4 regions of the Nocardiopsis oceanisediminis genome follow, and region 3 is predicted to be linked to each of the others. Evidence: riboswitches for the same ligand, from Rfam matches in the RefSeq annotation. Region 3 holds a riboswitch; each other region holds the start of a gene.
The links. A riboswitch is a leader RNA that binds a small molecule or an ion and turns the genes downstream of it on or off. The one in region 3 is predicted to bind cobalamin.
Positions count from the first base shown of each region.

Region 1: it holds a riboswitch for cobalamin, as region 3 does, so the genes downstream of both, J0910_RS00600 (ribonucleoside-diphosphate reductase subunit alpha) here and cobN (cobaltochelatase subunit CobN) in region 3, are expected to answer to the same signal.
Region 2: it holds a riboswitch for cobalamin, as region 3 does, so the genes downstream of both, J0910_RS29745 (ABC transporter substrate-binding protein) here and cobN (cobaltochelatase subunit CobN) in region 3, are expected to answer to the same signal.
Region 4: it holds a riboswitch for cobalamin, as region 3 does, so the genes downstream of both, metE (5-methyltetrahydropteroyltriglutamate--homocysteine S-methyltransferase) here and cobN (cobaltochelatase subunit CobN) in region 3, are expected to answer to the same signal.

Region 1 covers NZ_JAFMZJ010000001.1:70,226-77,779, forward strand. Annotated here, with positions in the region: gene J0910_RS00590 (hypothetical protein) at 1-1,593, shown strand, start outside; gene J0910_RS00595 (ribonucleotide-diphosphate reductase subunit beta) at 1,553-2,626, opposite strand; gene J0910_RS00600 (ribonucleoside-diphosphate reductase subunit alpha) at 2,733-5,270, opposite strand; cobalamin riboswitch at 5,407-5,667, opposite strand; gene J0910_RS00605 (HAD family hydrolase) at 5,776-6,411, shown strand; gene J0910_RS00610 (hypothetical protein) at 6,511-7,062, opposite strand; gene J0910_RS00615 (NYN domain-containing protein) at 7,099-7,554, opposite strand, start outside.
Region 2 covers NZ_JAFMZJ010000001.1:6,794,396-6,801,949, reverse strand. Annotated here, with positions in the region: gene J0910_RS29760 (alpha/beta fold hydrolase) at 1-256, shown strand, start outside; gene J0910_RS29755 (phosphocholine-specific phospholipase C) at 427-2,553, opposite strand; gene J0910_RS29750 (FecCD family ABC transporter permease) at 2,701-3,798, opposite strand; gene J0910_RS29745 (ABC transporter substrate-binding protein) at 3,806-4,819, opposite strand; cobalamin riboswitch at 4,928-5,118, opposite strand; gene putP (sodium/proline symporter PutP) at 5,305-6,846, shown strand; gene J0910_RS29735 (putative glycolipid-binding domain-containing protein) at 6,959-7,522, shown strand.
Region 3 covers NZ_JAFMZJ010000001.1:2,163,229-2,170,782, reverse strand. Annotated here, with positions in the region: gene J0910_RS09770 (penicillin acylase family protein) at 1-468, opposite strand, end outside; gene cobN (cobaltochelatase subunit CobN) at 786-4,553, opposite strand; cobalamin riboswitch at 4,618-4,778, opposite strand; gene J0910_RS09760 (hypothetical protein) at 4,893-5,411, shown strand; gene J0910_RS09755 (hypothetical protein) at 5,514-5,993, opposite strand; gene J0910_RS09750 (cobyric acid synthase) at 6,238-7,554, opposite strand, start outside.
Region 4 covers NZ_JAFMZJ010000001.1:5,199,528-5,207,081, forward strand. Annotated here, with positions in the region: gene J0910_RS22735 (hypothetical protein) at 1-106, opposite strand, end outside; gene J0910_RS22740 (DUF3558 domain-containing protein) at 786-1,502, shown strand; gene metE (5-methyltetrahydropteroyltriglutamate--homocysteine S-methyltransferase) at 1,638-3,929, opposite strand; cobalamin riboswitch at 4,118-4,339, opposite strand; gene J0910_RS22750 (polysaccharide deacetylase family protein) at 4,525-6,033, shown strand; gene J0910_RS22755 (DUF6461 domain-containing protein) at 6,382-7,005, shown strand; gene J0910_RS22760 (quinone-dependent dihydroorotate dehydrogenase) at 7,159-7,554, opposite strand, start outside.

The DNA of each region.
Region 1 (7,554 bases), 2.1 Mb from region 3:
GACGAGGAGTCCGCCCCCAGCGTCGCCGAGGCGGCCCGCCGCGCCCGCAAGCAGGAGGGAACCACCCTCGGCACATGGGCCAATGAGTGGTTCCCCAAGCAGGACGTCGGTATCTCCCACCAGAAGGGCCTGCGCACGACCCTGGAGAAGCACCTGCTTCCCCACCAGCCCAGCGGCTCCGGGCCGATGTGGGAGGAGACCTTGATGGACGACATCACCGAGCAGCAGGTCGTGGAGTTCAAGCGCACCAAGCGGGAGGCCGGCTACGCCGAGTCCACGATCCGGGGGTACTGCTCTACCCTCTACACCCTCTTCGCTGACGCGATGCGCGAAGGGGTCGCCACCTCCAACCCGGTCGCGACCAATTCTTCCAACCGCGGCCGGCGCAGCGGCACCGGCAAGAGGAAGGGCACCCGCGGCAAGGAGCGGGTGACCACCGATGCACTCGGCGCCCTGCTGCTGTCCGAGCGCATGGCGCTCCTGAGCGGTCGCGACGAGGAGTTCATCGCCGGAATCACGATGTACAACTCGGGACTCCGGTTCGGGGAGCTGGTCGGCCTGGAGCGGGAGTTCTGCCGCCCCGACGAAGGCACCATCCGGGTGGAGTGGCAGCTGTACGAGTCCGACGGGGACTGGTACCGGCAGGCCCCCAAGGACGACTCCTACCGGGACGTCCACATCCCTCGGTTCGTCGCCGAACTGCTGGAGCGCCAGCTGGCCGCTGTCCCGGACAAGCCGACTGCCGTGTGCGCCTGCCACCGGCCGCCGACTGTCCACCGGTTCCTCGTGGCCGCGCTCAAGCGCCAGGGGAAGTGGGACGAGGAGATGCAGGCCGCGCTCCTAGCCCACCCCAAGGAGCGCTCCCTGGAGGAACTGGGCATCGACGCCGACCTCGCCGAGCGGTTCGACGGGGACTTCATCCGCGGCAGCGCCGCACCGCCCCACCGCGGCGGGGTGTTCGTATTCACCGGCAGGGACGGTTCCCCCCACCACCGGCGCGGCTCCTACAAACCCTGGCTCATCGGGGCAGCCTCCACCGGCCGCTACCCGGGCTCCAAGACCGGGCAGGGCCACGTCCAGGAGGAGCGCCCCGTGCCGCTGCTCGCCGAGCCCTGGCCCGGCATCCCCGTCCGGGGCCGCTCCCCCCGCAAGCGGTCGGAGACCACGTGGGAGCCGATCGCCCCGGGGATCACCCCGCACGGGCTCGCCCGGCACTCCCACAAGCGGGCGATGATCGAGGGCCGTGTCCCGGAGGTTCTCCAGCACGAGCGCCTGGGGCACGAGATGGGCGGTATCGGCGCGGTCTACAGCCAGGTGACCCCCGCGATGGTCGAGGCCCTCCTGGGCCTGCTGACGGCCAACTGGACGGCGTCCCTGGAGGCGCGGGCGAAGATGCACCCGCACTCACCGGTGGCGGTCCTGGACGAACTGCTGGCGCCCTACCGGAAGCAGGGCGCCAGCGGGGAGAACTCCAAGATCATCTCCCAAATCTCTCCCAAAACGGCCCCCACCCCCCTCCGCCGACGGGGGGTGGGGGCCGTGTCTTCTCAGGTCAGTCCCAGTCCAGGCCGCCGCCGGTCTGGTACTCGATGACCCGGGTCTCGAAGAAGTTCTTCTCCTTGTTGAGGTCCATCATCTCCGACATCCACGGGAAGGGGTTCTCCGAGTTGCCGAAGATCGGGGCCAGGCCGATCTGCTCGGCGCGGCGGTCGGTGATGAAGTGCATGTACTGCTCGCACAGCTCGGCGTTGAGGCCGAGGATGCCGCGCGGCATGGTCTCCCGGCCGTAGGCGATCTCCAGCGCGCAGGCCTCGGTGAGCATGGTGCGCACCTCCTCCTGGAACTCCGGGGTCCACAGGTGGGGGTTCTCCAGCTTGATCTGGTTGATCACGTCGATGCCGAAGTTCAGGTGGATCGACTCGTCGCGCAGGATGTACTGGTACTGCTCGGCGATGCCGACCATCTTGTTCCGCCGGCCCAGCGAGAGGATCTGCGCGAAGCCGGTGTAGAACCACATGCCCTCGAAGATCACGTAGAACGCGACCAGGTCGCGGAGGAAGGCCTGGTCCGCCTCGGGGGTGCCGGTGGCGAAGTCCGGGTTCTCCAGGTTCTGCGTGTACTTCAGCGCCCAGGCGTCCTTCTCCGTGATGGAGGGGATCTCCCGGTACATGTTGAACAGCTCGCCCTCGTCCAGGCCGAGGCTCTCGCAGATGTACTGGAAGGTGTGCGTGTGCACGGCCTCCTCGAAGGCCTGGCGGAGCAGGTACTGGCGGCACTCCGGGTTGGTCAGCTGCCGGTAGACCGCGAGCACGATGTTGTTGGCGACGAGGGACTCCGCGGTGGCGAAGAAGCCCAGGTTCCGCTTGAGCATCAGCCGCTCGTCCTCGGTGAGGCCGTCGGCCGACTTCCACAGGGCGATGTCGGCCTGCATGGACACCTCGGTGGGCATCCAGTGGTTGTTGCAGCCCGCCAGGTACTTGTCCCAGGCCCAGTGGTACTTGAGCGGCAGCAGCTGGTTCACGTCCGCGCGGGCGTTGATCATCGCCTTGTCGCCGACGCTGACGCGAGCGGCGTCGCGGGCGATCTCGCCGAGTCCGGTGCTGTCCGTCTCCGGGGCCGTCGTCATGAGTGTGACCGTCGTCTTTCCAAGTCGGTGGTGGTGCGCCAGGGGGCCGGGCGGGGCGGGCGGCGCCCCTCGGAGGGGTGCGCCGCCCTCGCCCCGCGGGGCCGCGCTACTGGCAGGCTTCGCAGTCCGGGTCGTCGATCGAGCAGAGCGCGCCGGCGTCCGGGTCGATCTCCGGAGCGGTGGACGCGGGCGCCTCGGCGGAGGGCCGGGCGGCCGGGGACGGCGCCGGGGACGGGGCCGCCGCGGGGGCGGCCGCCGGGGCCGCGGCCGGGGTGGCCGAGACCGCGTTGAGCCGGCCGTCGGTGCCCTTCAGGGTCGACTTCTCCACGTGCGTCGCGCTCTGCGCGCGCAGGTAGTAGGTGGTCTTGAGGCCCTTGCGCCAGGCCCGCCGGTACAGCGTGTCCAGCTTCTTGCCGCTCGGCGCCGCCATGTACAGGTTGAGCGACTGCGCCTGGTCGATCCACTTCTGGCGGCGGGCCGCGGCGTCCACCAGCCAGGTCGGGTCGAGCTCGAACGCGGTGGCGTAGAGCTCCTTCAGGTCGTCGGGCACCCGGGCGATCGGGCCGAGGCTGCCGTCGTGCAGCTTGAGCTGGGTGACCATGTCGGCGTCCCACAGGCCGCGCGCCTTGAGGTCGCGGATCAGGTAGGGGTTGACCACGGTGAAGTCGCCGGACATGTTCGACTTCACGAACAGGTTGCGGTAGATCGGCTCGATCGACTGGCTCACCCCGGTGATGTTGGCGATGGTCGCGGTCGGCGCGATCGCCATCACGTTGGAGTTGCGCATCCCCTGGGTGCGCACCTTCTCCCGGAGCGAGTCCCAGTCCAGCCGGGAGGAGTAGTTGGCGTCCAGGTCGCCGTCGCGGGCCTCGGCCACGGTGCGCAGCGAGTCCAGCGGGAGCACGCCCTTGCTCCACAGCGAGCCCTCGAAGGACTCGTAGGAGCCGCGCTCGGCGGCCAGCTCGGAGGAGGCCGCGATGGCGTGGTAGGAGATCAGCTCCATCGACTCGTCGGCGAACTCCACCGCCCGCTGCGAGCCCATCGGCAGGCGCAGCTCGAAGAGGGCGTCCTGGAAGCCCATCAGACCCAGGCCGACCGGGCGGTGCCGCATGTTGGCCCGCTCCGCCTCGGGGATGGTGTAGAAGTTCACGTCGATGACGTTGTCCAGCATCCGGACGGCGGTGCGCACGGTGCGCTCCAGCCGCTCGGTGTCCAGCCGGCCGCCCTCGACGTGCTGGGCCAGGTTGACCGAGCCGAGGTTGCAGACCGCCACCTCATCGCCGGCCTTGGTGTTCAGGGTGATCTCGGTGCACAGGTTGGACGAGTGCACCACGCCGGCGTGCTGCTGCGGCGAGCGCAGGTTGCACGGGTCCTTGAAGGTGATCCACGGGTGGCCGGTCTCGAACAGCATGGTCAGCATGCGCCGCCACAGGTCGACCGCGGGGACCTTGCGGAACACCTTGATCTCGCCGGCCTCGGCGGCCCGCTCGTAGGCCTCGTACCGCTCGGCGAACGCCTTGCCGTACAGGTCGTGCAGGTCCGGCACCTCGTCCGGGGAGAACAGCGTCCACTGGCCGCCGGCCTCGACCCGCCGCATGAACAGGTCCGGCACCCAGTTGGCGGTGTTCATGTCGTGCGTGCGGCGGCGCTCGTCGCCGGTGTTCTTCCGCAGGTCGAGGAATTCCTCGATGTCGATGTGCCAGGTCTCCAGGTAGGCGCAGACCGCGCCCTTGCGCTTGCCGCCCTGGTTGACCGCGACCGCGGTGTCGTTGGCGATCTTGAGGAACGGGACCACGCCCTGGCTCTGGCCGTTGGTGCCGCGGATCCGGGCGCCGATGCCGCGGATCGGGGTCCAGTCGTTGCCCAGGCCGCCGGAGTACTTGGAGAGCAGGGCGTTGTCGGAGATGCCCTTGAAGATCGACTGCAGGTCGTCGTCGACGGTGGTCAGGAAGCAGGACGACAGCTGGGAGTGGCGGGTGCCGGAGTTGAACAGGGTCGGCGTGGAGGCCATGAAGTCGAACGAGGAGAGCAGCTCGTAGAACTCCACGGCGCGGGCGTCCCGGTCGTCCTCGTTGAGCGCCAGGCCCATCGCGACCCGCATGAAGAACGCCTGCGGCAGCTCGTAGCGGGTGCCCTCGCTGTGCAGGAAGTAGCGGTCGTAGAGGGTCTGCATGCCGAGGAAGGTGAACTGCAGGTCGCGCTCGGGGCGGAGCGCGGCCCCCAGCCGGGCCAGGTCGAACTTCTCCAGCCGCGGGTCGAGCTGCTCCAGCTGCACGCCGCGCGCCACGTAGCCGGCGAAGTAGTCCGCGTAGCGGAGCGCCATCTCGCCCTCGCTCGCGGAGTCCGCCGCCCCGGAGATGAAGGTCAGCGCCTCGCGCCGGAGCGCGCCGAGCAGCAGCCGGGCGGCCAGCGGGGAGTAGTCGGGGTCCTCCTCGACGTGGCTGCGCGCCGCCATGATCAGCGCGAGCTCCAGCTCCTCGTCGGTGATGCCCGGGTAGAGGCCCTTGCGCGCCTCCGCGATGACCGCCTCGGGGCTGACCCCGGCCAGTCCGGTGCTCGCCTCGCGGACCACGTCGCCGATCCGCTCCGCCGGGTCCGGGCTGTTCGCCTCCGGAACCGCGACGGGCTCGGTGTCGAGGGTCATCTGCTCGCTCCAACCAGGTAGTCGTCGACCGGTTGGGGTTCCGAAGGCCGGAGCGCGCGAACCAGGGGAGCGCCCACGACCGTCGAGCCCCCCTATGCCCACGGCGGCCCGCCCACGAGGCCCCGTTTCGTTGTGCGCCGGGCGCACACCGGTGGCAGGTCTTCGGACTCGCGGGCGACGTCCGGCTGAGCGCCGTCCGGCCTACTCGCCGCCGCTTCCCGGGAGCCTGAGCGCCCAGTGCCGTGGCGACTTTCGGAAGCGCGCCGCCCGGTTCCCCCCGGGGGCCGGCGCGCCGCTTCCCGCTTACCGCTGCGGGGCAGTCCCGGAGTTCCACCGGGTTCCCTCTTGCCCCACCCGGAGCATCCGCCCCAGGTGAACCACCAGTGGAAGAGATACTACATCTGGTGGCACCCGAGCGCGACCACCGCAAGATAGCCGTGTTTCACATGCGACGCGCCCGCTCCGGCCGTTGTCCGCAACGCGCTGCGGAGATAAGCTCCGCGCGATGACGCGACTACACATCTTCGACCTGGACGGCACCCTGCTGCACGGAACCAGCGCCCCCCTGGAGATCGCCCGCGTCACCGGGACCGGGCCCCGGCTGACCGAGCTGGAGCACCGCTTCTCCGCAGGCGAGCTGGACAGCCGCGGCTTCGCCGCGGAGCTCTTCTCGCTCTGGGGGCACCTCACCGAGGAGCACGTGGACGAGGCGTTCGCCGGCAGCCCGTTCCTGGAGGGGATCGCCGAGGTCTGCGCCGACATCCGGAAGCGCGGTGAGCGCTCCCTGGTCATCACGCTCTCCCCGGGGTTCTACGCGCGCCGGTTGCACGCCTTCGGCTTCGACGAGATCGTCGCCTCGGACTTCCCCGACCCGCCCTTCCCCGGACCGCCGGACCCGGAGCGCATCCTACGCCCGCAGGACAAGGTCCGCATCGCGGAGGAGGCGCGCGCCGCCGCCGGAATCCCGCTGGAGATGTGCACCGCCTACGGCGACTCGCTCTCCGACGCGCCGCTCTTCGGGCACGTGGGCGGATCGGTGTCGGTCAACGGGGACCACCACGTGGCCGCCCTCGCCACCGCCGCCTACACCGGGCGGAGCCTGCCCGAGGCCTACGCCCTGGGCCGCTCCCTGGCCGCCTGAGGCCCTGCGGGGCGGGGACGGGAGGGCGCCGCGGACCCGCCGGGCGGCGGCCGCGGATGTTGCGGACCTCTCAGTGCGGCCCGGCCGGACCGGGCCGGGTCAGTCCAGCATCCGGTCCAGGGCGTCCTCGGGCAGGCCGAGGTCGACCCGGACCCGGTAGCGGATCCGGAGCAGCTCCATCAGCAGGTCGTGCACGTAGGGCGAGACGTCCTGGTGGCGGAAGCGCTCCACGCCGAGGGTGGCCCACGACTGGGCGGCCTTCAGGTCGCCGTGCGCCTGCAGGGTCTCCGCGATGTGGATGTAGGTGGGCAGGTTGCGCGGCCCCTCGGCGCGCAGCCGCTCCAGCTGGGCGTAGGCGTCGTCGACCAGGTCCAGTTCGAGCAGCGCCCCGGCGAGCAGGGCGCGCGCGTCGATGATGGTGATGCCGCCGTCGTCGATGGCACGCCGGTAGGCGCGCGCGGCGAGCTCGAACTCCTGGGCCATCTCCCACTGCTCGCCGGCCCGGACGAACAGCTCGGCCCGGGAGATCTCGCTGTCGGCGTCCACGCTGTCGGCCAGCCCGAGGAGTTCCGCCGCCACCTCTGCATGGTCGCCGGACTGGACGGCCCGGAATTCCAGGCGGTCCAGATCGGCCGTCGTCACTCGGGTCACTGCCAGCCTCCCTCGGTGCTCACCGCTGCGCCGCGCTCACTCCCGGGCGCGCTCCAGCGCCTCCCAGAACCCCTGCCGCAGCGCCTCGCGCACCTCGTCGCGGAGCAGGTAGTCGATCGGCAGCGCCGAGCCCTGGAGCAGCCGCGCCTCCAGGTCCGAGGGCATCCGGGGGCGGCGCACCAGCACCGCCTCCAGCCACAGCGCCGGCGCGTCGCGGGCGATGGACTCGGCGAAGTCGTTCCCCTCTCGGCGCGCGACATTCACCGCCTCCTCGATCGTCCGCGCGGCCGACGCCCCCGCGTAGTCCGCGCTCGGGACGGGATCGGTGTAGGGCCCGTGCTGGACCCTGGGTCGGAGCCTGGGACCAGTAGCGTCCGGGGGGCGGACCCCCGGGGCGCCTCCCCGCGGGGAGTCACCCTCCGTACTGGTCCCAAAAGTAGGGTTTGGCCCGGTACCCCCTCCGAAACCCGGGTTCTCCCCGGTGGTCGGTCC
Region 2 (7,554 bases), 4.6 Mb from region 3:
CCCCGAGGTGGTCCGGTACAGCTTCGGCGGCGGCCCGGTGGTGCGGTGCCCGACCACGGTGGCCTGGGGCGAGGACGACAGGGTGCTGCCGGTCCGCGCGGTCCAGCGGGTGATCGGCGCGATCCCGCACGCCTGGCAGGTGCGCCTGCTCGGCTGCGGCCACATCCCGATGGAGGACAACCCGGCCGCGGTCGCCGACGTCATCCTCAACACCTGCCGCGCCGCCGCCCCGCCCCGGCTGGCCGCCGCGGCCTGACGCCCCGCCCCCCTCCCGCGCGGCCGGCTCGCGGATGCGGCGGGGGCGGCGGGGCGGGCGGAAGGCCGGGCGGACCGCACAGGCCGATCGGTGCGCCGAGCGCGTCCTTCACCTGTGCACAGGCCGGGAACGCCCCTCGCCGTGCCGGAACGGGTGCCGCCCCGGGGCCGTCAGCCGCTCACGCTCTCCCCGCCGTTCTCGATGTGGCCGGCCAGGCGGCGGAGGAAGGCGTCGTCGCCGGCCAGGGTGACGGCGAGGTCGTACCAGCCCTCGGTGGGGGAGGCGGGCCAGGTCAGCGTCTTCTCCGCGCCGGGGGAGAGGCAGACCTCCTTCTCCTTCGCGCCGCGCTCGGCGGAGTGGCCCTGCGGGGTGACGGTGAAGGCCAGGTCCGCATCGCCGTCGTTGCCCAGGGTGAGCCGGACCTTGCGGCCCTCGGCCTCGATCCGGCTCTCCACCCGGGCGGAGCCGCCCGGGGCGTCGGCGGCGGCCGAGCCGGTGAACTCGCGGCGGAACCCGTTGGGGCCGGTGAGCAGCAGGTCGTAGCCGTCGCCGGGGACCGGCGCCTTCCACGGGCCGTCCTCGGCGCCCGGGGCGATGTCGCGGTGCTGCGGGGCGTCGAACTCGCCCCGGTAGCCGTAGAGCGCCAAGTGCGCGCTGGAGGTGCCGGTGTTCGCGGCCGTGATGAGCACCGCTCCCGCGCCGGCGTCGTAGCGGCCGTGGGCGTCGGGCTGGTAGGGCAGCGGCCGGGCCGGGCGGCGGCCCTCCTCCTGCACCGGCATCACCTGCTCCTTCGGCGGGCGGGGCCGCCAGCGCCGGGTGAACTCCGGGATCGGGCCGGGCTCCTGCACGGCCGGCTGCGGGCGCCCCTCGGAGAAGTCGAAGGCGCCGGTCAGGTCGCCGCAGACGGTCCGCCGCCAGCGGGAGACGTTGGGCTCCTCCACCCCGGTCAGCCGCTCCAGGAAACGCACCTGCGAGGTGTGGTCGAACACCTCCGAGCAGACGTAGCCGCCGACCGTCCACGGCGAGACGACCAGCAGCGGCACCCGGACGCCCAGGCCGGTGGGGGTGCCGTCCCAGTACTCGTCCCGCTCGCCGGGCGGCGGCACCGGCGGCGGAACGTGGTCGAAGAAGCCGTCGTTCTCGTCGAAGGAGATGATCACCGCGGTCTTCTTCCACACCTCCGGGGAGGACGCCAGCGCGTCCAGGATCCGGTAGGTGACGGTGGCGCTGTGGACCGGCGAGGAGGCGCCCGGGTGCTCCGAGTCCTGGGCGCTGGGCACCAGGTAGCTGACCTTGGGCAGCCTCCCGGCCTCGACGTCGGCGCGGAACGCGTCGGCGAGGCCGCCGGGCCGGCCGCGGTGCAGGGCGCGGTCGTACAGCTCGCGCTCCTCCGCGGAGAGCCCCTCCACCCCCTCGGCCAGCTCGGCGAGGTGCGCCTCCTGCTCGTCCTCGGGCAGGCCGGCCAGCTCGCCGTAGAACGCGCCGAAGCCGGGGTGGCCGCCGGCCTTCTCCAGCGCCTTGCGGGCGACGGCCTTGAACCGGGCGAAGTACTCCAGGTTGTTGTCGGTGAAGTTGTCCCACTCCTGGTAGACCTTCCACGTCACGCCGGCCTCCTGCAGGCGCTCGGGGTAGGTGGTCCACTCGTAGCCGGGGTGGCCCGCCTCGTCGTAGGCGTCGTTGCCGACGGCGCGCTTCCCGTTCGCCTCGAACCCGGTCCACCCGCTCACCCAGTGGTTGCGGTTGGGGCTGGTGGAGGTGTGGATGGAGGAGTGGTAGGCGTCGCACACGGTGAACGTGTCGGCCAGCTCGAACTGGAAGGGGATGTCCTCCCGGTCGTAGTAGGCCATGGTCGCGGCGGTCTTCGCGGCCACCCAGCCGTCCATCCACCCGCCGTTCCAGGCCCGGCGGCCGCCGCCCCAGGAGTGGTCCAGGTCGCCGATGTACTGCAGCTCCTCGCGCTGCCGCTCGGCCGCCCCGCGCACCGCGAACGGCAGCACCGGCAGTAGCTCGCCGCCCTGCTCGAACACCGGGCGGCCGTCGCGCCGCCGCACCGCGTTCCGGTCGCCGAACCCGCGCACCCCGCGCAGCGTGCCGAAGTAGTGGTCGAAGCTCCGGTTCTCCTGCATCAGCAGCACGACGTGCTCGATCGAGTCCAGGCCGCCGGGCGGCGCGGGCTCGGCCAGCGCCGCCCGCAGCGACGGCGGGAGCAGCGAGAACGGGGAGGCGGCCAGCGCGGCGCCGCCGGCGGCGGCCGCGCCCGCGCCCAGCAGGCGGCGGCGGGAGATGTCGGGGGCCACGGGGAGGCGTCCTTCCGGTCGGCGGTCGAGGCGGCCCCGTGAGCGTAGGGGCGCGGCGGTACCGGCGGGAGACCCGGGAACGAAGAAGAAGCGAAGCCGGTGTATCGGATGCGTCGCGGACCCCGGCCGCGGAATCCGCGGCGCGGCTCAGACCAGCCTCCGTCCCCCCTTGCGGGCGTCCCGGCGCATCAGCCAGAGGAAGAACGGGGCGCCGCACAGCGCGGTGAGGATGCCGATCGGGATCTCCTCCGGCGCGGCCAGCACCCGGGCCGCCAGGTCGGCGAGGATCATGAAGGAGGCGCCGAGCAGGATCGCCACCGGGAGTACCCGGCGGTGGTCGGAGCCGACCAGCATCCGGGCGATGTGCGGCATCATCAGCCCGACGAAGCCGATCGGGCCGCACACCGAGACCAGCACCCCGGTGGCCAGGGACGTCGCCGCGAACATCAGCGCGCGGAAGCGGTGCACGCTCAGCCCCATGCCCACCGCGGTCTCCTCGCCCAGCTGGAGCACGTTGAGCGCCGGGGCCGCGGCGGCGATCACCAGCAGCGCGGCGAGCACCGCGGCGGCGACCACCGGCAGCGTCTGCCAGGTGGTCCCGGCCAGGCCGCCCAGGGTCCACCGCTGCACCTGCTTGGCGACGTGCGGGTCGCCGGAGAGCATGATGGACAGGCTCGCCAGCGCGCCGCACAGCTGCCCGACCACCACCCCGGACAGGATCAGCCTGGTCACCGTCATCCGGCCGCGCGCCTGCGCCAGGGCGTACACGGTGACCAGTGCCAGCAGCGCGCCGAGGAACGCGGTCAGCGGCAGGGTGAACAGCCCGAGCACGGAGGCCCCGGTGACCACCACCAGCACCGCGCCGAGCGTCGCTCCGGAGGAGATGCCGAGCAGCAGCGGGTCGGCGAGCGGGTTGCGGACCAGGGTCTGCAGGGCCGCGCCGACCGCGGCCAGCCCGGCGCCGGCCAGCGCGGCCAGCACCACCCGCGGCGCCCTGGCGACCGTCACGATCGCCTCGTGCGCGGGCGGCCAGTCCGGCCGGACCAGGCCGGGGAAGGCCTGGTGGGCGATGATCCGCCAGGTGTCGGCGAAGGAGACGTCCACCGACCCGGTGATGATGCCGAACGTCGCGGCGACCGGGACCGCGGCGGCGAGCAGCGGAAGCAGCAGGAGCAGCGGCACCGGGCCGCGCCGCGGTGAGGGGCGCGCGGCGCGGCCGGCGGTGGTGGCGGGGGCGGTGCTCACCGGGGCCTCAGAACGCGTCCGGGTGCAGCTGCTCGGCGACCTCTTCCACCGCGCCGCCCACCCGGTTGCCGACGACGGAGGAGGTCAGCGGCAGCACCGCGAACCGCTCCTCCTCGACGGCGGGCGTCCCGGCCAGCGTCGGGTCGGCGAGGACCGCCTCCTTCTTCTCCTCCGCGGAGACCTCGCCGTAGTCGTAGATGAGGATCGCGTCCGGCTCGCGGTCGGCGGCCTGCTCGATGGAGACGTCGGCGAAGACCTTGTCCAGGTCGTCGAAGACGTTCCGGCCGCCGGCGTGCGCGATGATCTCGGTGCCGATGCCGGCGCCGCCCGAGGTGAAGACGGTGCCGTCGATGCTGTCCACCACCAGGACGTCCACCGGCTCGGTGCCCTCCAGGGCCTTCTCCACCCCGGCGACCTGCTCCTCGATGCCGGCGACCAGCTCCTCGGCCCGGTCCTCCACCCCGAAGATCTTCCCGATGTTGGTGATCTCGGTGGCCACCGTCTCCATGGTGACCTGGTCGGCGCACTGCTCGATGCTGGCGTAGGTGGTCATCCCGGCGTCCTCCAGGGCCTCGCGGCCCCGGCCCTCGTCCTCGGCGAAGGCGCTGGAGGCGAACCCGGCGTAGGCGAAGTCGGGCTCGGCGGCGAGCAGGTCCTCGAACGAGGGGTACTGCTCGGCCAGGACCGGAACGGCCTCGTAGGCGTCGGCGTACTCGGGCAGCACGGCGTCGTCCAGGTACGCGGTGCCCACCATCCGGTCCTCCAGGCCCAGGGCCAGCATGATCTCGGTGGTGTGCTGGTTGAGCGTGACCGCCCGCTCCGGCGGGGCGTCCACGGTGACCTCGCGGTCGCACTCCTGCACGGTGACCGGGTAGCCCTCGTCGGGGGCGGCCTGCCCGGCCGGCTCGCCGCCGCCCCCGCAGCCGGCGGCGGCGAGCAGCGCGGTGCAGGCGAGTGCGGGCGCGGTGCGGCGCACCGCGCGGCGGCCCGCCGGGGAAGGGATGGGGGATTCCTGGTGCACGTCCGGGTCCTCTCCGGGATCCGGGCACGGCGCCGGTGGTCGAGGCGTACAAAGGGCGCACATCGCGGCGGCACCGGAGACGCCCGTCCCCCCGGGGTCCGCGCCCCTGGTCGACGATCGCGACGGGTCAGTCTCCTGACTCCCGGATCAGCGCCTCCCCCGGCCTTCCAGCGCGCTGCGCCGTGGCCTTATGCGGGTTCGACTCCCCGGTCACAGTGGCGGGACCGTGCCGGATTCGCACCGGACTTCCTGGTTCCCGTCGCCCTCCCAGGCTAGTGGCCGCTCCTGATCAGAGGGCGCCCGGGGTATGTCGGATCGGCCAAAAAGGACACCCGGGTCCTAGACGAGGCGCCAATGATGGTCAAGGAATGTGACGGGCATGTCTCGAACCGGTGATGAAGTACATATCGGTCATTGATCACGCAGGTGAACGGGGACAGGATGCGGAGACCGAAGAGGAAACCTGAGATGAAGGAAGGAGCACCGTGAGCGAATCGCTGCTGGCGTCGAGCGTCACCTTCGGTGTGTACTTCGTAGTGATGGTCGGCATCGGCCTCTACGTCTACAAGCGCACCACCTCCCTGTCCGACTTCGTACTCGGCGGCCGCCGGCTGAACAGCTGGGTGGCCGGGCTGAGCGCCAACGCCAGCGACTTCAGCGGCTGGCTGCTGCTGGGCCTGCCCGGTGCGATCTACCTGTCCGGCCTCGGAGAGGCGTGGATCGCGGTCGGCCTGGCCCTCGGCTTCGCCGGCAGCTGGATCGTGATCGCCGGCCGGCTGCGGGTCTACACCGAGCGCGCCAGGGACGCGCGCTCGGGGGACGAGGCCAACTCGCTCACCCTCTCCTCCTACCTGGAGAACCGGTTCGCCGACCGGACCGGCCTGCTGCGCGGCGTCTCGGCCGTGCTCATCCTGGCCTTCTACCTCTTCTACGTGGCCTCCGGCCTGGTCGCCATGGGCGGGCTGTTCGAGGACGTCTTCAACATGCCGGGCTCGATCGCGGTGCTCGCCGGCATGGCGATCATCGTGCTCTACACCTTCCTCGGCGGGTTCCTCGCGGTCAGCTACACCGACGTGATCCAGGCCGTGATGATGTGGCTGGCCCTGCTCATCGTGCCGGTGGTCGCGGTCGTCACCGTGGTCTCCGACCCCTCGGTGGGCACCGGGGGCGAGCTCTCCGTGCTGGGCGGCTTCAGCGGCGCCGGCGAGTTCTCGCTGGGCGGCGTGCTCGCCCCGGTCGTGGTCGTCTCCGGCCTGGCGTGGGGCTTCGGCTACCTGGGCCAGCCGCACATCCTCGCCCGGTTCATGGGCATCCGCTCGGTGCGCGACGTGCGCAAGGCCGCCGGGGTGAGCGTCTCCTGGGCGGTCTCGGCGATGCTGATGGCCGTGGTGATGGGCTTCGTCGGCCTCCGCTACTTCGGCTTCGAGGAGGAGCTGCCCAACGCGGAGAACGTGTTCCCCGCCCTGATCCAGGCGCTGCTCAACCCGTGGGTCGCCGGCCTGCTGCTGGCCGCGATCCTGGCCGCGGTGATGAGCACCGCCGACTCCCAGCTGCTGGTCGCCGCCTCGGCGCTGACCGAGGACGGGTACCGGGCGTTCGTCAAGCGGGACGCCTCGGCGCTCACCCTGGTCTGGGTCAGCCGCATCGCGGTGATCCTGGTCGCCCTCGCGGCGTCGGGCATCGCGCTCTCCGGCAACAGCACCGTCATGGACCTGGTGGGCTACGCCTGGGCCGGGTTCGGCGCCGGCTTCGGCCCGGTCATCCTGCTCTCCCTGTACTGGAAGCGGATGACCTGGACCGGCGCGCTGGCCGGCATGCTCGGCGGCGGCCTCACCTCGGTCATCTGGGACGTGCTGGACAAGAACGTGCTGGAGACCGGGCTGTACGCGATGGTCCCCGCGGTGATCGTGAGCTTCGCGGCCATCTACGCCTTCAACGGGCTGGGCAAGGTCGCCGAGCACATGGACGAGGACTTCGACCGGGTCGACGCGGAGTACCGCCGGGAGAGCCAGGGCGCGGGCGTGTGACCCGGCCTCCCCGATGACCCCGCGGCGGGGGTCGCGCCCGGTGCGCGGCTCCCGCCGCATCGTGATCCTCCCGTTCTGGTGCGTAACGGGGGCTCCCGGTAGAAACGATGCCATGTGCGATCTTCCCGTGGCGTGGACCCGCGTCGACGATGCCCGGGGGACGGCCGTCGGGGCGCTGGTCCCGGAGCGGAGCGGCCACCGGATGGAGGGCGGCGAGACCGCCGTCGACGGCGGCGCGGTCTACAGCTGCCGCTTCACCGTCCGCACCGACCTCGCCTGGACGACCCGGTCGGTGCACGTGGAGGTGCTGAGCTCGTCGGGGGTGCGGACGCTGGACGTCACCTGCCGGGCCGGCCTGTGGACGGTGGACGGCGAGCGCCGCCCGCTCCTGGACGGCTGCACCGACGTGGACATCGCCGCCACCCCGCTCACCCGCACCCTGCCCGTCCGCCGCCTGGGCCTGCGCCGCGGCGAGCACCGCGACATCGCCGCAGTCCGGATCTCCGTGCCGGAACTGCAGGTCACCCGGGTCCTCCAGCGCTACACCCGGCTGGAACCCGCCGCGGACGGCCGCGCCCGCTACGAGTACCTCACCGCCGAGCACGGCCACCGCTTCTCCGTCGACCACGAGGGCCTGGTCCTCGACGGCCAGGACCTCTACGAACGGGTGCCGTGACCACGGGCGTCCTGCACCGCCCGGCGTTTCAC
Region 3 (7,554 bases):
GACGGCGTACCCGGCGCCGAACATGGTCCCCTCGCGGGTCTCGCCGTAGATGTGCGGCACTCCGTAGGAGTCGTCGCGGATGATGGTCACGTCTCCGCGCGGGCTGTACTCGCTGCCGACGTCGCCCTCGGCGACGCCGAACGAGGCGTCCATGAAGTAGGAGTCGAGTCCGGCGTCGTCCAGCCCCTCGTAGTCGTGGAGCAGGTTGTCGTACATGTCCAGCTGGTCGGAGGAGTGCGCCGGACGGGTGCCGAACATCTGGTTGCCCAGGATCTCGACCAGGGTGGCGTTGCCGTTCTGGCCGGGCGGGATGATGTCGTGGCAGCCGTTCTCGCCGCAGTGGTCCTCGACCGCGGCCATCAGGGCCGCGGCGTCCGGTCCGTCCGCTGCGGCCGCCGGGGCGGCGAGTGAGGTCGCGCAGATGACCGCCAGCGCGGCGGCGGTCCTGCGTCGAACGTGGTGTGCCATGGGGAGTCGCACCTCGATCGGCGGGGGATCACAGGGGTCGTGCACGACGCGTCGTCGGCAGATTACGCACGCCCGCGGCTTTCGCGAAAGACTTTCATGTTCCCTGTTTCGGCCCCCTCCCGCCCCCTCTCCCGGCCCCGGGGCCGGCCGCCGCCCGGGACCCGCGCCGCTACCAGCGGTAACACCGGCCGTCCCGCCGCTCCGGATGTGACCGGAGGCACAGCGAACCGGGGTGGCCGCATGCGGCCACCCCGGTTCACCCCAGGGTTCTTGCGCCTCCCGGATGCGATCGGCTACCCCGCCCGGCGGGGGGAGGGTCAGTCGTCGCCCTCCAGCTCCCCCTCCATCCGGAGGTAGGTCTCCCGGAGCCGCTCCAGCAGCTCCTCTTCCGGCTCCTCCCACAGCCCGCGCTCAGCGGCCTCCAGCAGCCGCTCGGAGATGCCGCGCAGCGCCCACGGGTTGGACTCCTCCAGGAAGTCCCGGTTCTCCGGGTCGAACACGTAGGTCTCGGCGAGCGTCCGGTACATCCAGTCGTCGACGACGCCGGCCGTCGCGTCGTAGCCGAAGAGGTAGTCCACCGTGGCGGCCAGCTCGAACGCGCCCTTGTAGCCGTGCCGGCGCATCGCCGCGATCCACCGCGGGTTGACCACCCTGGCCCGGAACACCCGGCGGGTCTCCTCGCCCAGGGTCCGCGTCTTGACCTGGTCCGGCACCGCGGAGTCGCCGATGTAGGCGGCCGGGGACCCCCCGGTCAGCCGGCGCACCATGGCGACCATCCCGCCGTGGTACTGGAAGTAGTCGTCGGAGTCGACGATGTCGTGCTCGCGGGTGTCCTGGTTCTTCGCCGCGACCGCGATCCGGCGGAACGACGCCTCCATGTCCGGGCGGCGCTCGGCTCCGTCCAGCCCCCGCCCGTAGGCGTAGCCGCCCCACACCGCGTAGACCTCGGCGAGATCGGCGTCGTCGCGCCAGTTCCGCGCGTCGATCAGCGGCAGCAGCCCCGCCCCGTAGGCGCCCGGCTTGGACCCGAAGATGCGGGTGGTGGCGCGCCGCCAGTCGCCGTGGCCGGCGTGGTCGGCGAGCGCGTGCGCCCGGCAGTAGTTGGACTCCTCCGGCTCTTCCAGCCCGGCCACCGCGCTGATCGCGTCGTCGATCAACCCGATGACGTGCGGGAAGGCGTCCCGGAAGAAACCGGAGACGCGCAGTGTGACGTCGATCCGCGGCCGGCCCAGCTCCTCCAGCGGGACGATCTCGAAACCGGTCACCCGCCGGGAGGCGTCGTCCCAGGTGGGCCTGGTCCCCAGCAGCGCCAGCACCTCGGCGATGTCGTCGCCCTGGGTGCGCATCGCCGCGGTGCCCCACACCGTGATCCCGACCGAGCGCGGGTAGGAGCCGGTGTCCGCCAGGTGCCGGGCGACCAGCGAGTCGGCCAGCGCCTGGCCCACGTCCCAGGAGTTGCGGGAGGGGATCGCCTTGGGGTCGACCGAGTAGAAGTTGCGGCCGGTCGGCAGCACGTTGACCAGGCCCCGGGTGGGCGATCCGGAGGGCCCGGCCGGGACGTGCCCGCCGTCCAGGGCGTGCAGCACCGCGTCGATCTCGGCGCCGGTGGCGGCCAGCCGCGGCACCACCTCCTCGGCCGCGAAGACCAGCACCCGGACCGCATCGGCGAAAGCGGCCCGCTCTTCGCCGCCTGCGGCCCCGCCGAGCACCCCGGCGGCCACCGGTTCGGCGCGCCCGGCCTCCCAGCCGGCCTCCTCCATCGCCTCCACCAGCCGGCGGGCCACCGCCTCCAGCAGGTCGACCGCGTCCGAGGCGGTGCGGGCCGGCCCGTCCTCCAGCGCGGCGAGCTCCTTGGGCACCTCGATCCGGGCGCCCGGGTCTGCCAGCAGCGCCTTCTCCTCCAGGCCGAAGCGGCGGGCCAGCGCCGCGCGGAGCCCGGGGAGCGCGCCCGCCGCGCCCGCCCACACCTGCGAGGCCCGCAGCACCGCGAGCACCAGGTTGACCCGGGCCTCCCCCTCCGGGGCCGCGCCCAGCACGTGCAGGCCGTCCCGGATCTGCACGTCCTTGATCTCGCACAGGTAGCCGTCGACGTGCATGACGAAGTCGTCGAACTCCTCCTCGCCCGGCATGTCCTCCTGGTGCAGGTCGTGGTGGAGCTCGGCGGTCTTGATCAGCGTCCAGATCTGCGCGCGCAGCGCCGGCGCCTTGTCCGGGTCCAGGTCGCTGACCAGGGCGTACTCGTCGAGGAGCTGCTCCAGCTTGGCGATGTCGCCGTAGGTGTCGGCGCGCGCCATCGGCGGCACCAGGTGGTCCACCACGGTGGCGTGCCCGCGCCGCTTGGCCTGGGTGCCCTCGCCCGGGTCGTTCACGATGAACGGGTAGACCAGCGGGAGGTTCCCCAGCACCGCGTCCGGGGCGTCCTCGGCCGCCATCCCCAGCCCCTTGCCGGGCAGCCACTCCAGGGTGCCGTGCTTGCCCAGGTGCACCACGGCGCCGGCGCCGAAGCCGCCCTGCTCGCGCGATCCCTCCAGCCACCGGTAGGCGGCCAGGTAGTGGTGCGAGGGCGGTAGGTCCGGGTCGTGGTAGATGGCGATCGGGTTCTCGCCGAAGCCCCGCGGCGGCTGGATCATCAGCACCAGGTTGCCGAAGCGGAGCGAGGCCAGCACGATCTCCGGGCGGCCGCGCGAGTCGTCGACGTACAGCTCGCCCGGCGGCTCGCCCCAGTGCTCCCGGATGGAGTCGCGCAGCCCGGCGGGGAGCGCCTCGAACCAGCGGGTGTAGTCCTCCAGCGGCACCCGGGCGCCGGCGGCGGAGAGCTGCTCCTCGGTGAGCCACTCCACGTCGTGCCCGCCGGCCGCGATCAGCGCGTGGATGAGCGGATCGCCGTCGTCCTCGCGGCGGTCCTCGCCGGGCCCGGGGCGGCGCCACAGCGCGTCGTCCGGGCCGAGGTCGTACCCGCGCTCGGCGAGCAGCCGGAACAGCCGGACCGCCGAGGCCGGGGTGTCCAGCCCGACGGCGTTGCCGACCCGGGAGTGCTTGGTGGGGTAGGAGGAGAGCACCACGCCCAGGCGGCGCTCGGCCGGCGGCACCGCGCGCAGCCGCGCGTGCCGGACCGCGATCCCGGCCACCCTGGCCGCCCGCTCCGGGTCGGCCCGGTAGACCGGAGCCGACCCCTCGGCCGGCTCCTTGAAGGAGAACGGGACGGTGATCAGCCGGCCGTCGAACTCCGGGATGGCCACCTGCATGCCGGCGTCCATCGGGGTGAGCGCCGCGTCGGAGGCCTGCCACTGCTCCCGGGTGGAGGTGAGCACCAGGCCCTGGACGATCGGCACGTCCAGCGCGGCGAGCGCGCCCGCGTCCCAGGCGTCCTCGTCGCCGCCTCCGCTGGCGTCGGCGGCGACCGCCCCGCCCGCGGCCAGCACCGTGGTGACCACCGCGTCGGCCCGGCCGAGCAGCTCGAACAGGCCGGGGGCGTTCTCCGCGTCCAGCCCGCGCAGCGAGCCGGAGAAGACCGGGAGCGGCTCTCCCCCGGCCTCCTCGATCGCGTCGCACAGCACGTCCACGAAGGAGGTGTTGCCGGACAGCTCGTGCGCCCGGTAGAAGACCACCGCCACCACCGGCCGCGCGCCTGCCGCCTGCGCGCCCTCCCGGCGCGGCCGCTCGTGCAGGCCGTACTCGGGCATCTTCTCCGGCGGGGCGAACCCGTCCCCGGTGAGCAGCACCGTGTCGGAGAGGAACCGGGCCAGCTGGCGCAGGTTCTCCACCCCGCCCTCGGCCAGGTAGGCGTGGGCCTCGGTGGCCACCCCGGCGGGGACCGTGGAGGCCGCGATCATCTCCGCGTCCACCGCGGCCTCACCGCCCAGGGCCACCAGCGGAACGCCGCCGGCCCGCAGCGCGGCCATGCCCTCCGGCCAGAACTCGGTTCCGCCGAGGAGCCGCACGACCGCGATGTCGACCCCCTCCAGCAGCGCGGGGACCTCGCCCGCAGGGGTCCGCGCCGGGTTCGCGGTGCGGTACCCGGCCTCGGCCGCCTGTGCGGCGAGGAGCTCGGTGTCCGCGGTGGACAGCAGCAGAATGGTGGCCACACTCGGTCCTTCGTGTCGTTCCGGGGTCCGCGCCCCGGTGCCGATCGGATGCTCGCGCGCCGCGAAGTCTCCTGGCTCGGGGCTCGCCGCGCCTCCCGGGCCTTCCCGCCGGCGGTGCCGGCAGTGGCGCGCTTCCGGGGGCGCTCCTCCCTCACAGTTGCGGGACAGCCACGGCTTCCAGGCCGGATCCGGCCAGGCCCCGCCATCCGGGGCACCGTGTTCCTTCGCGGCACGTACCGCCCCATCTTCGCAGAGGCCCTGTCCCGGCCCGCCTCCGGCCGCCGGAACGCCTTTCCCGAGCGGGTCCCATCAGGCCGAGCGCTTTGCGACAATCAGCGCATGACCCAGTACCCCCACCCCCCTTCCGGGGCCGGCGACCCCTATCAGCGGCCCCCAGGAACCGACCCTTACGGCCGACCGGTGTACGGGCCGCCCCCGCAGAGCTCGGGTGAGATCGTCCCCGTGCAGGCGGGCGGCTACGACGCGCCGATGGCCCCGGCCCCGGCCGGCGGGCCGACGCTCACCACCATCGGCGACATCGCCGTCACCCAGACCGAGGTGATCACCCCCGCCGGGCGGTTCCCGATCAAGGGGTCGGTATGGACCGTCACCGACATGTCCCGGGTGGAGAAGACCACCCCGGTCTGGGCCATCATCGTGGCGATCCTGGTCTTCTGGTGGACCTGCCTGCTCGGCCTGCTGTTCCTGCTGGTGAAGGAGGAGCGGGTCACCGGCTACATCCAGGTGACCGTGCAGGGCGGCGGAACGTACCACTCCACGATGGTCCCCGCCCTGGGCAGGGCCACCGGCGCCAACGTCGCCCAGCAGGTGAACTACGCCCGCTCGCTCGCCGCCTAGCCCGGCGCGGCCCCGGTACCGCCGCCGGGCCCCGCGGCCTCCCGGCGGGGCCGGCGGACCGGGCGCCGCCGGGAGAGCCTCGGCCCGGGGCGGCGGGAAGGCTCACCCCCCGTCCGGCCGGGGCTCGGCGGTATCCTGCGCCGCCGCGGTGAGCCGGTCCAGCACAACCTCCCGGACGAACGGGGCGAGCGCCCTGCCGTCCGCGGCCTCCTTCAGCGCGGCGAGCTCCTCGCCGGTGAACGCGACGCCGAGCGCGGCCCCGGACCCGGCCGCCGGCCGCAGCCCGAGCATCTTCCGGTGCAGCCGCTCCAGGGCCTCCGCGGGGATCGGGCCGTAGCAGGCCTCCAAGTGGATCAGCCAGTCGCGCATCTCGCTCCACCGGGCGCAGCGCCCGGCCAGTATGTACAGGTAGGCCTCGACGGAGCGGCCGCCCGCGGCGCGCTCCAGCTCGGCCCGGGTCATCGGGTCCAGGTCGAGCACGACCCGGTGCGGCGGCGCGCCCTCCGCCCCGGGGAAGGCGGCGGGGCCGTCGGTGCGGTCGTCGGTGCGGTCGGCGGTGCAGTCGGTTCCGGTGATGGTCACAGGGGGCCTCCGAAGATGGAAGGAGCAGGGGTGCTCCGGCCCTGCGGGCCGGATCCCGGCGGCGGCGTCCTTCTCGTCGGGGCCCCTGTCCGCGCTGCGCTCGGCCCTCTTCCCACCCGGTCCGCCACCGGTCGGGTACCACGCTAGGCCGCCGCGCGACGGAGCGCCACCGCCCGTCCACAGCCCGTCGTCCACAGCCCCGGCCCGGGGCGGCCCGGCGGCCGCCCTCCCGGCCCCCCGGGGGTCAGCGCCGGCGCGGCCCGCCCGGCGGGACCACCGGGAGGCCTGCGGGGGCGCCCCGCTCCAGCAGGCGCAGCACCGCACCGGTGTCCATGTGCTCGGCGACCAGGTCGCCCAGCGCGTCCAGGCGGGCGGCGCGGGCGGCCGCGAAGTCGGTGCCGGGGGCGGGGCGGAACGCGCTCCCCGCCGCGGCGGCGACGTCGGTGAGGAAGGCGCGGCGGAACCCGTCGTTCTCGAAGGCGCCGTGCCAGGTGGTGCCCCACACCGCTCCGCTCCGGCAGCCGTCCAGGAACGGCTCGGGCGCCGCCGCGTCGGACCAGTCGGTCTCCACCCGCCCGTGGTGGATCTCGTAGGCCCGGACGTCCTCCCCGTAGGCGGTGCCGCGCGGCCGGGCCAGGGTCTTCTCCGCCGCGAAGCGGACCGCCGCCGGCAGCAGGCCGAGCCCCGGCACGGTCCCGGCCCCCGATTCCACCTCGTCGGTGATGGTGCGGGCGAGCATCTGGAAGCCGCCGCAGATGCCCAGCACGGGGCGGCCCCGGCGGGCCCGGTCGGCGACCGCGGCGTCCAGCCCGCGCCCGCGCATCCAGTCCAGATCGGCCACGGTGGCCCGGCTGCCGGGCAGGATCACCAGGTCGGCGCCGTCCAGCTCGTGCGGGGCGGTGGCGAACCGCACGTCCACCCCCGGTTCGACGGTGAGCGCGTCGACGTCGGTGAAGTTGCTGATCCGCGGGGTGCGCACCACCGCCACCCGCAGGGCGGTCCCGGTGACCGGCGGCGCGGCGGGCCCCCGGTCCACGCTGAGCGCGAGCGAGTCCTCGACGTCCAGCCACAGGCCGTCCAGCCAGGGCAGCACCCCCAGCACCGGGCGGCCGGTGAGGTCGCGCAGCATGTCCAGGCCCGGTTCGAGCAGCTCCCGCGCGCCGCGGAACTTGTTCACCACGAATCCGGCGATCAGCGCCTGATCCGCCGGCTCCAGCAGGGCCAGGGTGCCGTGCATCGCCGCGAACACCCCGCCCCGGTCGATGTCGCCGACCAGCAGCACCGGCAGGTCCGCCGCGCGCGCCAGGCCCATGTTGGCGATGTCGCCGTCCCGCAGGTTGATCTCCGCCGGGCTGCCCGCGCCCTCGCAGACCACCGCGTCGTAGTCGGCGCGCAGTTCGGCCAGCGACTCCAGCGCCACCTCGCGCAGCCGCTCCTTGTAGTCCCGGTAGCTCAGCGCGTCGGCCTCGCCGATCGGGCGCCCGCGCACCACGACCTGGCTGCTCCGGTCGCCGCCGGGTTTGAGCAGCACCGGGTTCATCGCCGCGCACGGCTCCAGCCC
Region 4 (7,554 bases), 3.0 Mb from region 3:
CGCCGGTGACGGCGAGCACCGCGCCCACCGCGAGGATGAAGGCGAACCAGGCCCAGAATCCGTGCCTGGGGCCGCCGTGCTTGGGATCGGCTCTGCGCGCGGGCAATGGGCGTCCCTCCGTGCTGGTCCGGAGGCGGGCGCCGGTGCGGCGGCCGCCGCTCCAACGCTAGCCCCGCGCGTCTCATTCCGGCAACGATCCGCGGCCGCGGCGGCCGTTCCCGGGTTTCCCGGGCCACCATTGTGCGGGCCCCGGGAGCCCTCCGGCGGCGCCTCTTCCCTCACCCGGCCGCTCCGTTCAAGTACGGAATCGCCACGAAACGGTGACGATGCACTGACGTCCGGACAGAGGCACCCACCGAGGGCCATCCCGGCGGACGCTAGGATTTCGAACCCGGTGCCGCTTCGGCGGGCACCGCGGTCGGCCGCCCGGTCCGCCGGTGAGAGCGCCGCGGGGCCGCCTTCCGATCGCAGGGAACCATGAACGCGCCCATGCGCGTCTCACGAACCGTTCAGATACGCAGGGCGCGAGGGGAGCAATGAGCGACAACGGACCTTACGGCCAGCCACCGCAGGGCGGCGGACATGGCCAGCCCCATTTCCAGTCCCCCTACGGCACCGGCCCCCAGCCGGGTCAGCCCGGCGGGCCCGGCCAGCCCGGTCCTCCCGGCGGGCCGCAGCCGATGTACTCCGGTGGCCCCGGACAGCCCCCGCCCTACGGGCCGGGCGGCCCCGGTGCCCCGATGGGGTCTCCGGGCTACCCCCCGCCGAAGAAGAGCAGCGCCGGGATGTGGATCGTCATCGGCGGCGGCGTGGTCATCCTGCTGCTGGTCGTCGCCGTCGTGGTGATGCTCATCCGCGGTGGCGAGAGCGGCGGCGGCGAGGGCGGCGGCACGGCGGCCGACCCCTCCAAGAAGCCCGAGGAGACCACCGAGGAGACGACCGAGGGCGGCGGCGAGGCGAGCGGCCCCAAGGGCGAGCCCCCGTACGCGCTGCCCGAGGACCCCTGCTCGGCCTTCTCCGAGGCCACCGCCGGCGAGTACGGCCTCAAGGACGGCAGCAAGTCGCTGACCGACACCTCCTCCTCGTGCATGTACACCGCGGAGTCCCTGGGCGGCGACGGCTACGCCAACGTCAGCGTCCAGTACCAGGTCCCCTACGGCGGGTCCGACTCCATCGAGGGCGCCAAGACCCAGTTCCAGGAGAACGTCGAGTACGCCACGGATGAGAGCAGCGACATCATCCCGACCAAGGTGCACGAGAACGAGGAGCTGAACCTGGGCGAGGAGGCCGCGATCATCTTCGCCACCCAGGAGATCGCCGGCACCAAGAGCTCGGTGGCCACCGTGCTCATCCGCGAGGGCAACATCAACGTCGAGGTGGAGTTCACCGAGAGCAACGCCTACGACGCCCCGAAGAACGCTCCGGCGCCGCTCAAGTTCGACGACGTCGAGGGCATGATGAACTCGCTGGGCGACGAGTCGCTGGGGCTGATCGGCTCCTGACGGACCCCGGTGCCGCCCGGCGGCACCGGCGCGCAGCGGAAAGGGGCGCGGGCTTCGGCCCGCGCCCCTTCTGCGTGTCCGCGTGTCCGGGCGGCGGCCGCGGGACCGGATGCCCCGCGGCCGCCGCCCGGTCCGTCAGCCCTGCGCCGGCAGGTCGGCGCGGACCCGGCGGGCCGCCTCGACCATGTTCCGCAGCGCCGGCTCGACCTCGGTGTAGCCCCGGGTCTTCAGACCGCAGTCGGGGTTGACCCACAGCCGGTCGGCCGGGACCGCGCGCAGCGCGCTGCGCAGCGCCTCCTCGATCTCCTCGACCGAGGGCACCCGGGGCGAGTGGATGTCGTACACGCCCGGGCCGATGCCCCTGCGGTAGCCGGCCCGCTCCAGGTCGTCCACCAGCTCCATGTGCGAGCGGGCCGCCTCGACGCTGGTGACGTCGGCGTCCAGCGCCTCGATCGCGCCGACGATGCGGCCGAACTCCGAGTAGCACATGTGGGTGTGCACCGTGGTGCTGGCGCCCACCCCGGAGGTGGCCAGCCGGAACGCGCTGATCGCCCAGTCCAGGTAGGCCTGGCGGTCCTGCTTCCGCAGCGGCAGCAGCTCGCGCAGCGCCGCCTCGTCGACCTGGATGTGCCGGATGCCGGCGCGCTCCAGGTCCGAGACCTCGTCCCGCAGGGCCAGCGCCACCTGCCGGGCGGTGTCGGCCAGCGGCTGGTCGTCCCGGACGAAGGACCAGGCCAGGATGGTCACCGGACCGGTCAGCATGCCCTTGACCGGCTTGCCGGTGCGGGACTGGGCGTAGACGGCCCAGTCCACCGTCATCGGCTCGGGGCGGCGCACGTCCCCGTAGAGGATCGGCGGGCGCACGCAGCGCGACCCGTAGGACTGCACCCAGCCCTTCTTCGTGGTGACGAAGCCGCCCAGCCGCTCGGCGAAGTACTGCACCATGTCGTTGCGCTCCGGCTCGCCGTGCACCAGCACGTCGAGGCCGATGTCCTCCTGGAGCGCGATGACCGAGTCGATCTCGGCCCGCATCCGGGCGGTGTACTCCTCCTCGCTGAGCCGCCCGGCCCGGTGCTCGGACCGGGTCTTGCGGATCTCCGCGGTCTGCGGGAAGGAGCCGATGGTGGTGGTCGGCAGCACCTGCCGCTCACCGCCGCCGCTCCAGCGCTCCTCCCGGTTGCGGACCGGGAGCTCGCCCAGGGCGTCCAGGCGGGCCCGCACCTGCGGGTCGCGGAAGCCCTCCGGCTCGGGGAGCTCGGCGCGCGCGGAGGCGATCTCCGCGGCGGTGGCCTCGTCGTCGGCGGACAGGGCGCGGCCGAGCAGGACCACCTCGTCCAGCTTCTGCCGGGCGAAGGCGAGCCGGGCGCGGATCGCCGGGTCCAGGTCGGTCTCGGCGTCCAGGTCGACCGGGACGTGCAGCAGCGAGCAGGAGGTGCTCACCACGACCTCGCGGGCCAGGCCGAGCAGCGGGCCGAGCCGGGCCAGCGCGGCGGACACGTCGGTGCGCCACACGTTGCGCCCGTCGACCACCCCGGCGACCAGGGTCTTGTCGCCCAGGCCGGAGACGGCGGCCAGTTCGTCGGCGGCCTCCGGGCCGGCCACCAGGTCCAGCCCGATCCGCTCCACCGGGGTGCGCTTGAGCGCCTCCAGGGCAGCGGTCCCGATCGACCCGAAGTAGGTGGAGACGGTGATCTCCGGGCGCCGGGAGCGGCCGCCCAGGGCGGAGTAGACCCGCTCCAGCTCCGCGGTGCGCTCCCGGCCCTCGTCGGTGGCGAGGATCGGCTCGTCCAGCTGGACCTGGCGGGCGCCGGCCGCGGCGAGTTCACCGAGGAGCGTGCCGTACGCCTCGACCAGCCCGTCCAGGAGCTCCAGCGGGCTCCAGCCCTCCGGGGCGCCCGCCGCGGGCTTGGCCAGCAGGAGGAAGGTGAGGGGGCCGACCAGCACCGGCCGGGTCTCGATGCCCAGCCCCTTGGCCTGGTTGTACTCGGAGAGGGGCTTGGTCCCGGCGAGGCGGAACCGGGTCTGCGGGGACAGCTCCGGGACCAGGTAGTGGTAGTTGGTGTCGAACCACTTGGTCATCTCCAGCGGCGGCGTGTCGTCCGAGCCGCGGGCCAGGGTGAAGTAGCGCTTCAGCTCGGCGGCGCGGTCCGCGCCGGCCCCCTCTCCCTCGGGGGCCGGGCCGAACCGCTCCGGAACCGCGTCGAACAGCAGCGCGGTGTCGAGAACGTGGTCGTAGTAGGAGAACGTGTTCGATGGGATCTCGTCGACCCCGGCCGCGCGGAAGTCCTGCCAGACGTCGCGGCGCAGTCGCGCGGCGACGGCGTCCAGGTCGGCGGCGCTGCTCCGGCCGGCCCAGTAGGACTCACAGGCCTGCTTGAGCTCGCGGTCGGGGCCGATGCGCGGGTAGCCGTGGGCGGTGGCGGTCATCCGGCCTCACCGCCGCGGGTGCGCTCGGTTCGCATGTGGCTTCTTCTCTCCCTCGTCGAACAGCCTTGGCAGGCCGACGACGCCGTCCGGAGGAGCGGACGGCCGGAGGCGGGCGCGGCGGAGCGCGCCCCGACCGGGCACCGTCCGCGTGTCCTCCCTCGGGACGCGCCGACCACCGCGGGCACGGTCGCGCCCGCGGGCGGTCGGCAGGTATTCGGACTCATGGGCGCTCCGCGCCCTCCGGGCGCGTTCTCCTACCGGCCGCCGCTTCCCAAGTGCTCGGCACCCAGTGCTGTTGACGGCTTTCGTTCCCATTCACCGCTGCGGGGCAGTCCCGGATTCGCACCGGGTTCCCTCTCTCGACGCCCACAGTGATCCACCGTGCGCGTACCGACCGCAGCTGTCAGTATAGGGACGCCGTTGCCCGATACCGGGGGGTGGGTCCCGGGCGCCCGCACCCCGCCCCTCCGCCCCTGGAAGACGGCACGCCGGTTTTTCCCCTCTCATTACCGAAGCGTCGAACCGAACTGACCCTCGGATGCGATCATCCTATGTATAGTCCGGTTGGCCCGATATATGCGAAAGACGATTTCAGGTGCTACGCAACCGCTCCGTCCCTGAATCCCCCCGCGGCCGCGCCCTCATCGGCGCCGCGGCCGCGGCTGTGCTCGCCCTCACCGCCTGCAGCCCCTCCGACGGTGAGCACACCTCGGGGGGTGAGGAGACCCCCGCCGAAAAGCCCTCCGGTGAGCCGGACCGGCTCACCGAGGTCGACCCGGAGACCGTCGCCGACCTCGACGAGAAGCACACCGAGGAGAAGCGGGGCGACGTCTCCGTCGACATCTCCTACCCCGCGGTGGGCGGCGCCGGCCCGTTCGCCGACGAGCTCGGCCGGATCACCGGCCGCGCCGCCGAGGACTTCGCCGACGCCGTCCCCGGCGCCGAGTCGCTCACCGTCACCGGGGCGCTGACCGCCGCCGGCGGCGACGTGCTCGGCGTCCGCCTGGAGCAGAAGGAGAAGGACTCCGACGGGACCCGCACCGGCCACGCCACCTACTGGTACGACGCCGGCACCGGGGCCACCGCCTACTCCACCCAGCTGCTCGCCGGCGACGAGGAGCTGGGCGAGCTGCACGAGCGGGTCGCCGGGATCCTCGGCGAGCAGGACGTGGACACCGCCGACCTCTACCCCATCGCCGGGATGTACGACTCGATCGGCTTCAACCCCGACGGCGACCTGGTGGTCGAGTTCGACGAGGGCCAGCTCGCCCCGGCCGGCGACGGGCGGGTGCACGCGGTGGTGCCGCGCAAGGAGGCCGAGCCGCTCCTGTCCGACCTCGGTGAGCGGGCCCAGGCCGCGGCCACCGCGGTGACCCGCGACTTCAAGCTGGAGGCGGAGGCGGCCGCGCCCAAGGACGGCGCCGCCGGCGACGTCCCCGGCCGGCCCTCGCCCGTCTCCCCCGACGTCGACTGCTCCGACCCGAAGGCCAAGTGCATCGCGCTCACCTTCGACGACGGCCCCGGCGGGCGCACCCCCGAACTCCTGGACGAGCTCGACGAGTACGGCGCCAAGGCCACCTTCTTCCTCACCGGCGAGCCGGTCCGGGAGAACCCGGAGACGGTGCGGCGGGAGTACGCCGAGGGGCACGAGATCGCCAACCACACCGAGAGCCACCCGGACCTGACCGGTATCGGCGAGGACGAGGTCCGCGAGGAGCTGGCCTCGGTCAGCGGGCTGATCGACCGGGAGACCGGCTACCGCCCCGAGCTGATGCGCCCGCCCTACGGCGCGACCGACGACACCGTCGCCGGGGTCTCCGAGGACCTCGGGATGGCCGAGATCATCTGGAGCGTCGACACCAACGACTGGAAGGACCGGAACTCCTCGGTCGTCGCCGACCGCGCGGTGGAGGGCGCCGAGCCCGGCGCGATCATCCTGATGCACGACATCCACGGCACCACCGTCGACGCCGTGCCGGACATCCTGAAGCGGCTGGACGAGAAGGGCTTCACCATGGTGACCGTCTCCCAGCTGCTGGGCGAGACCGAGCCCGGGGAGAAGTACTTCGACGGTGAGGAAGCCGTCACCGGAAAGGGCGACTAGCGGCTCCTCCGGGAACGGTGGCGGCGGCGCGAACGGGGAAGGATGAGGGGGCGGAGGGCAAGGGCGCCCTCCCCGATCACGCTCCGGCCACGATGTGGTCCAGATGACGGCGCGAGCGGGCCGTCACGTGTGAAGAGAGTCCCCGCGGCGGCGTATGGTGGTTCGCCGTGGGCATGAACACGCACTTCGCGCGGATGCCGCTCGCGCCGCATCCCGTCCGAGAGGCGGTGGCCTGAGGTGGCCCTTCTTCCGCTGCTGCGCCGGGGAACCGGCAAGGACTCCGCAACCGTTCCGCCAACGGGGAGCGCCCCTCAGGAGGGGGCCGCCCCGAGGGGAAGGGAGAGGTCGATGGCCGCTGCCCTCGCGGCAGACTACGCCTGGTTCGAAGAGTCCCAGCCGGACCTGGCCGAGGCGTTCTGCCTCACCTATGTCCGGGGCCTGGGCAAGACCGAGTGCCTGGAGCGGCTCGGCGCGGCGCCGAAGCGGCTGCGGATGCTGCCCATCGCCGACGCCCTGGAGGCGGGGCTGTGCAGCGAGAGCCGCCCGCCGCAGACCGCGCACGCGCTCTGCGTGAACGGCTGGACCGTGATCGTCGAGCCCACCGGCTGCCGCGCGGTCCGACCGGACTGCTACCGCTCGCTGTCGGCCGAGACCGAGCTGGTCTCGGTCCGGGTCCGGATGGACGCCCGGTACGAGTTCCGCTGGGTCGCCGGCGGGGTGCTGCGCACCTTCTTCGACGCCCGCACCCCGACCCGGCGCCGCGGCACCCGGCCGGACGCGCTCACCGCCGAGATGGCCTCGGTGGGCCTGCTGGACGAGGCGGGCGAGGGCCCCGACGACCCGGCCGCCGCCGTACTGGCCCTGGCCGAGCGGGTCACCGGCGTCCGCATCCGCCCGTCGCACCTGTCCGGCCCGCTCCTCGGCGCCGAACTGGAGACCGAGCTCCCGGCCCCGGCGGCCTCCGCCCGCTGACCCGGATCCGCACCGAAGGCCCCGCCCCGGCGGGGCCTTCGCCGTGTCGGGGCCTCCTCGGCGCCCCGGTGCCGCCGGGTGCCGGGCGGGGAGAGCGGGCCGGCCGCCCCGGGGGGCCGGCGGGCGCCCCGGACCGGCCGGCGGGTGCGGGGCTCAGGCCTTCCCGGCGGCCGGGGCGTCGGTGCCGACGGCGTCGGCGACCGAGGCGAGGCCGGCCCGGCGGGTGAGGCGGGCCAGGCCCTTGTGAATCCGGCGCGGCCACAGCGGGCCGCCGTAGATGAGGCCGGTGTAGCCCTGCACCAGGGTCGCCCCGGCGCGGATGCGCTCCCAGGCGTCCTCGGGCGTCTCGATGCCGCCGGCCGCGATGAGCACCAGGCCGTCGCCGGTGCGGGCGCGCAGCCGGCGCAGCACCTCCAGCGAGCGGCGCTTCAGCGGGGCGCCGGAGAGCCCGCCGGCGCCGGCCGCCTCGACCGCCTCCGGGCCGGTGGCCAGCCCGTCCCGGGAGATCGTGGTGTTGGTGGCGATGATCCCGTCCAGGCCCAGCTCCAG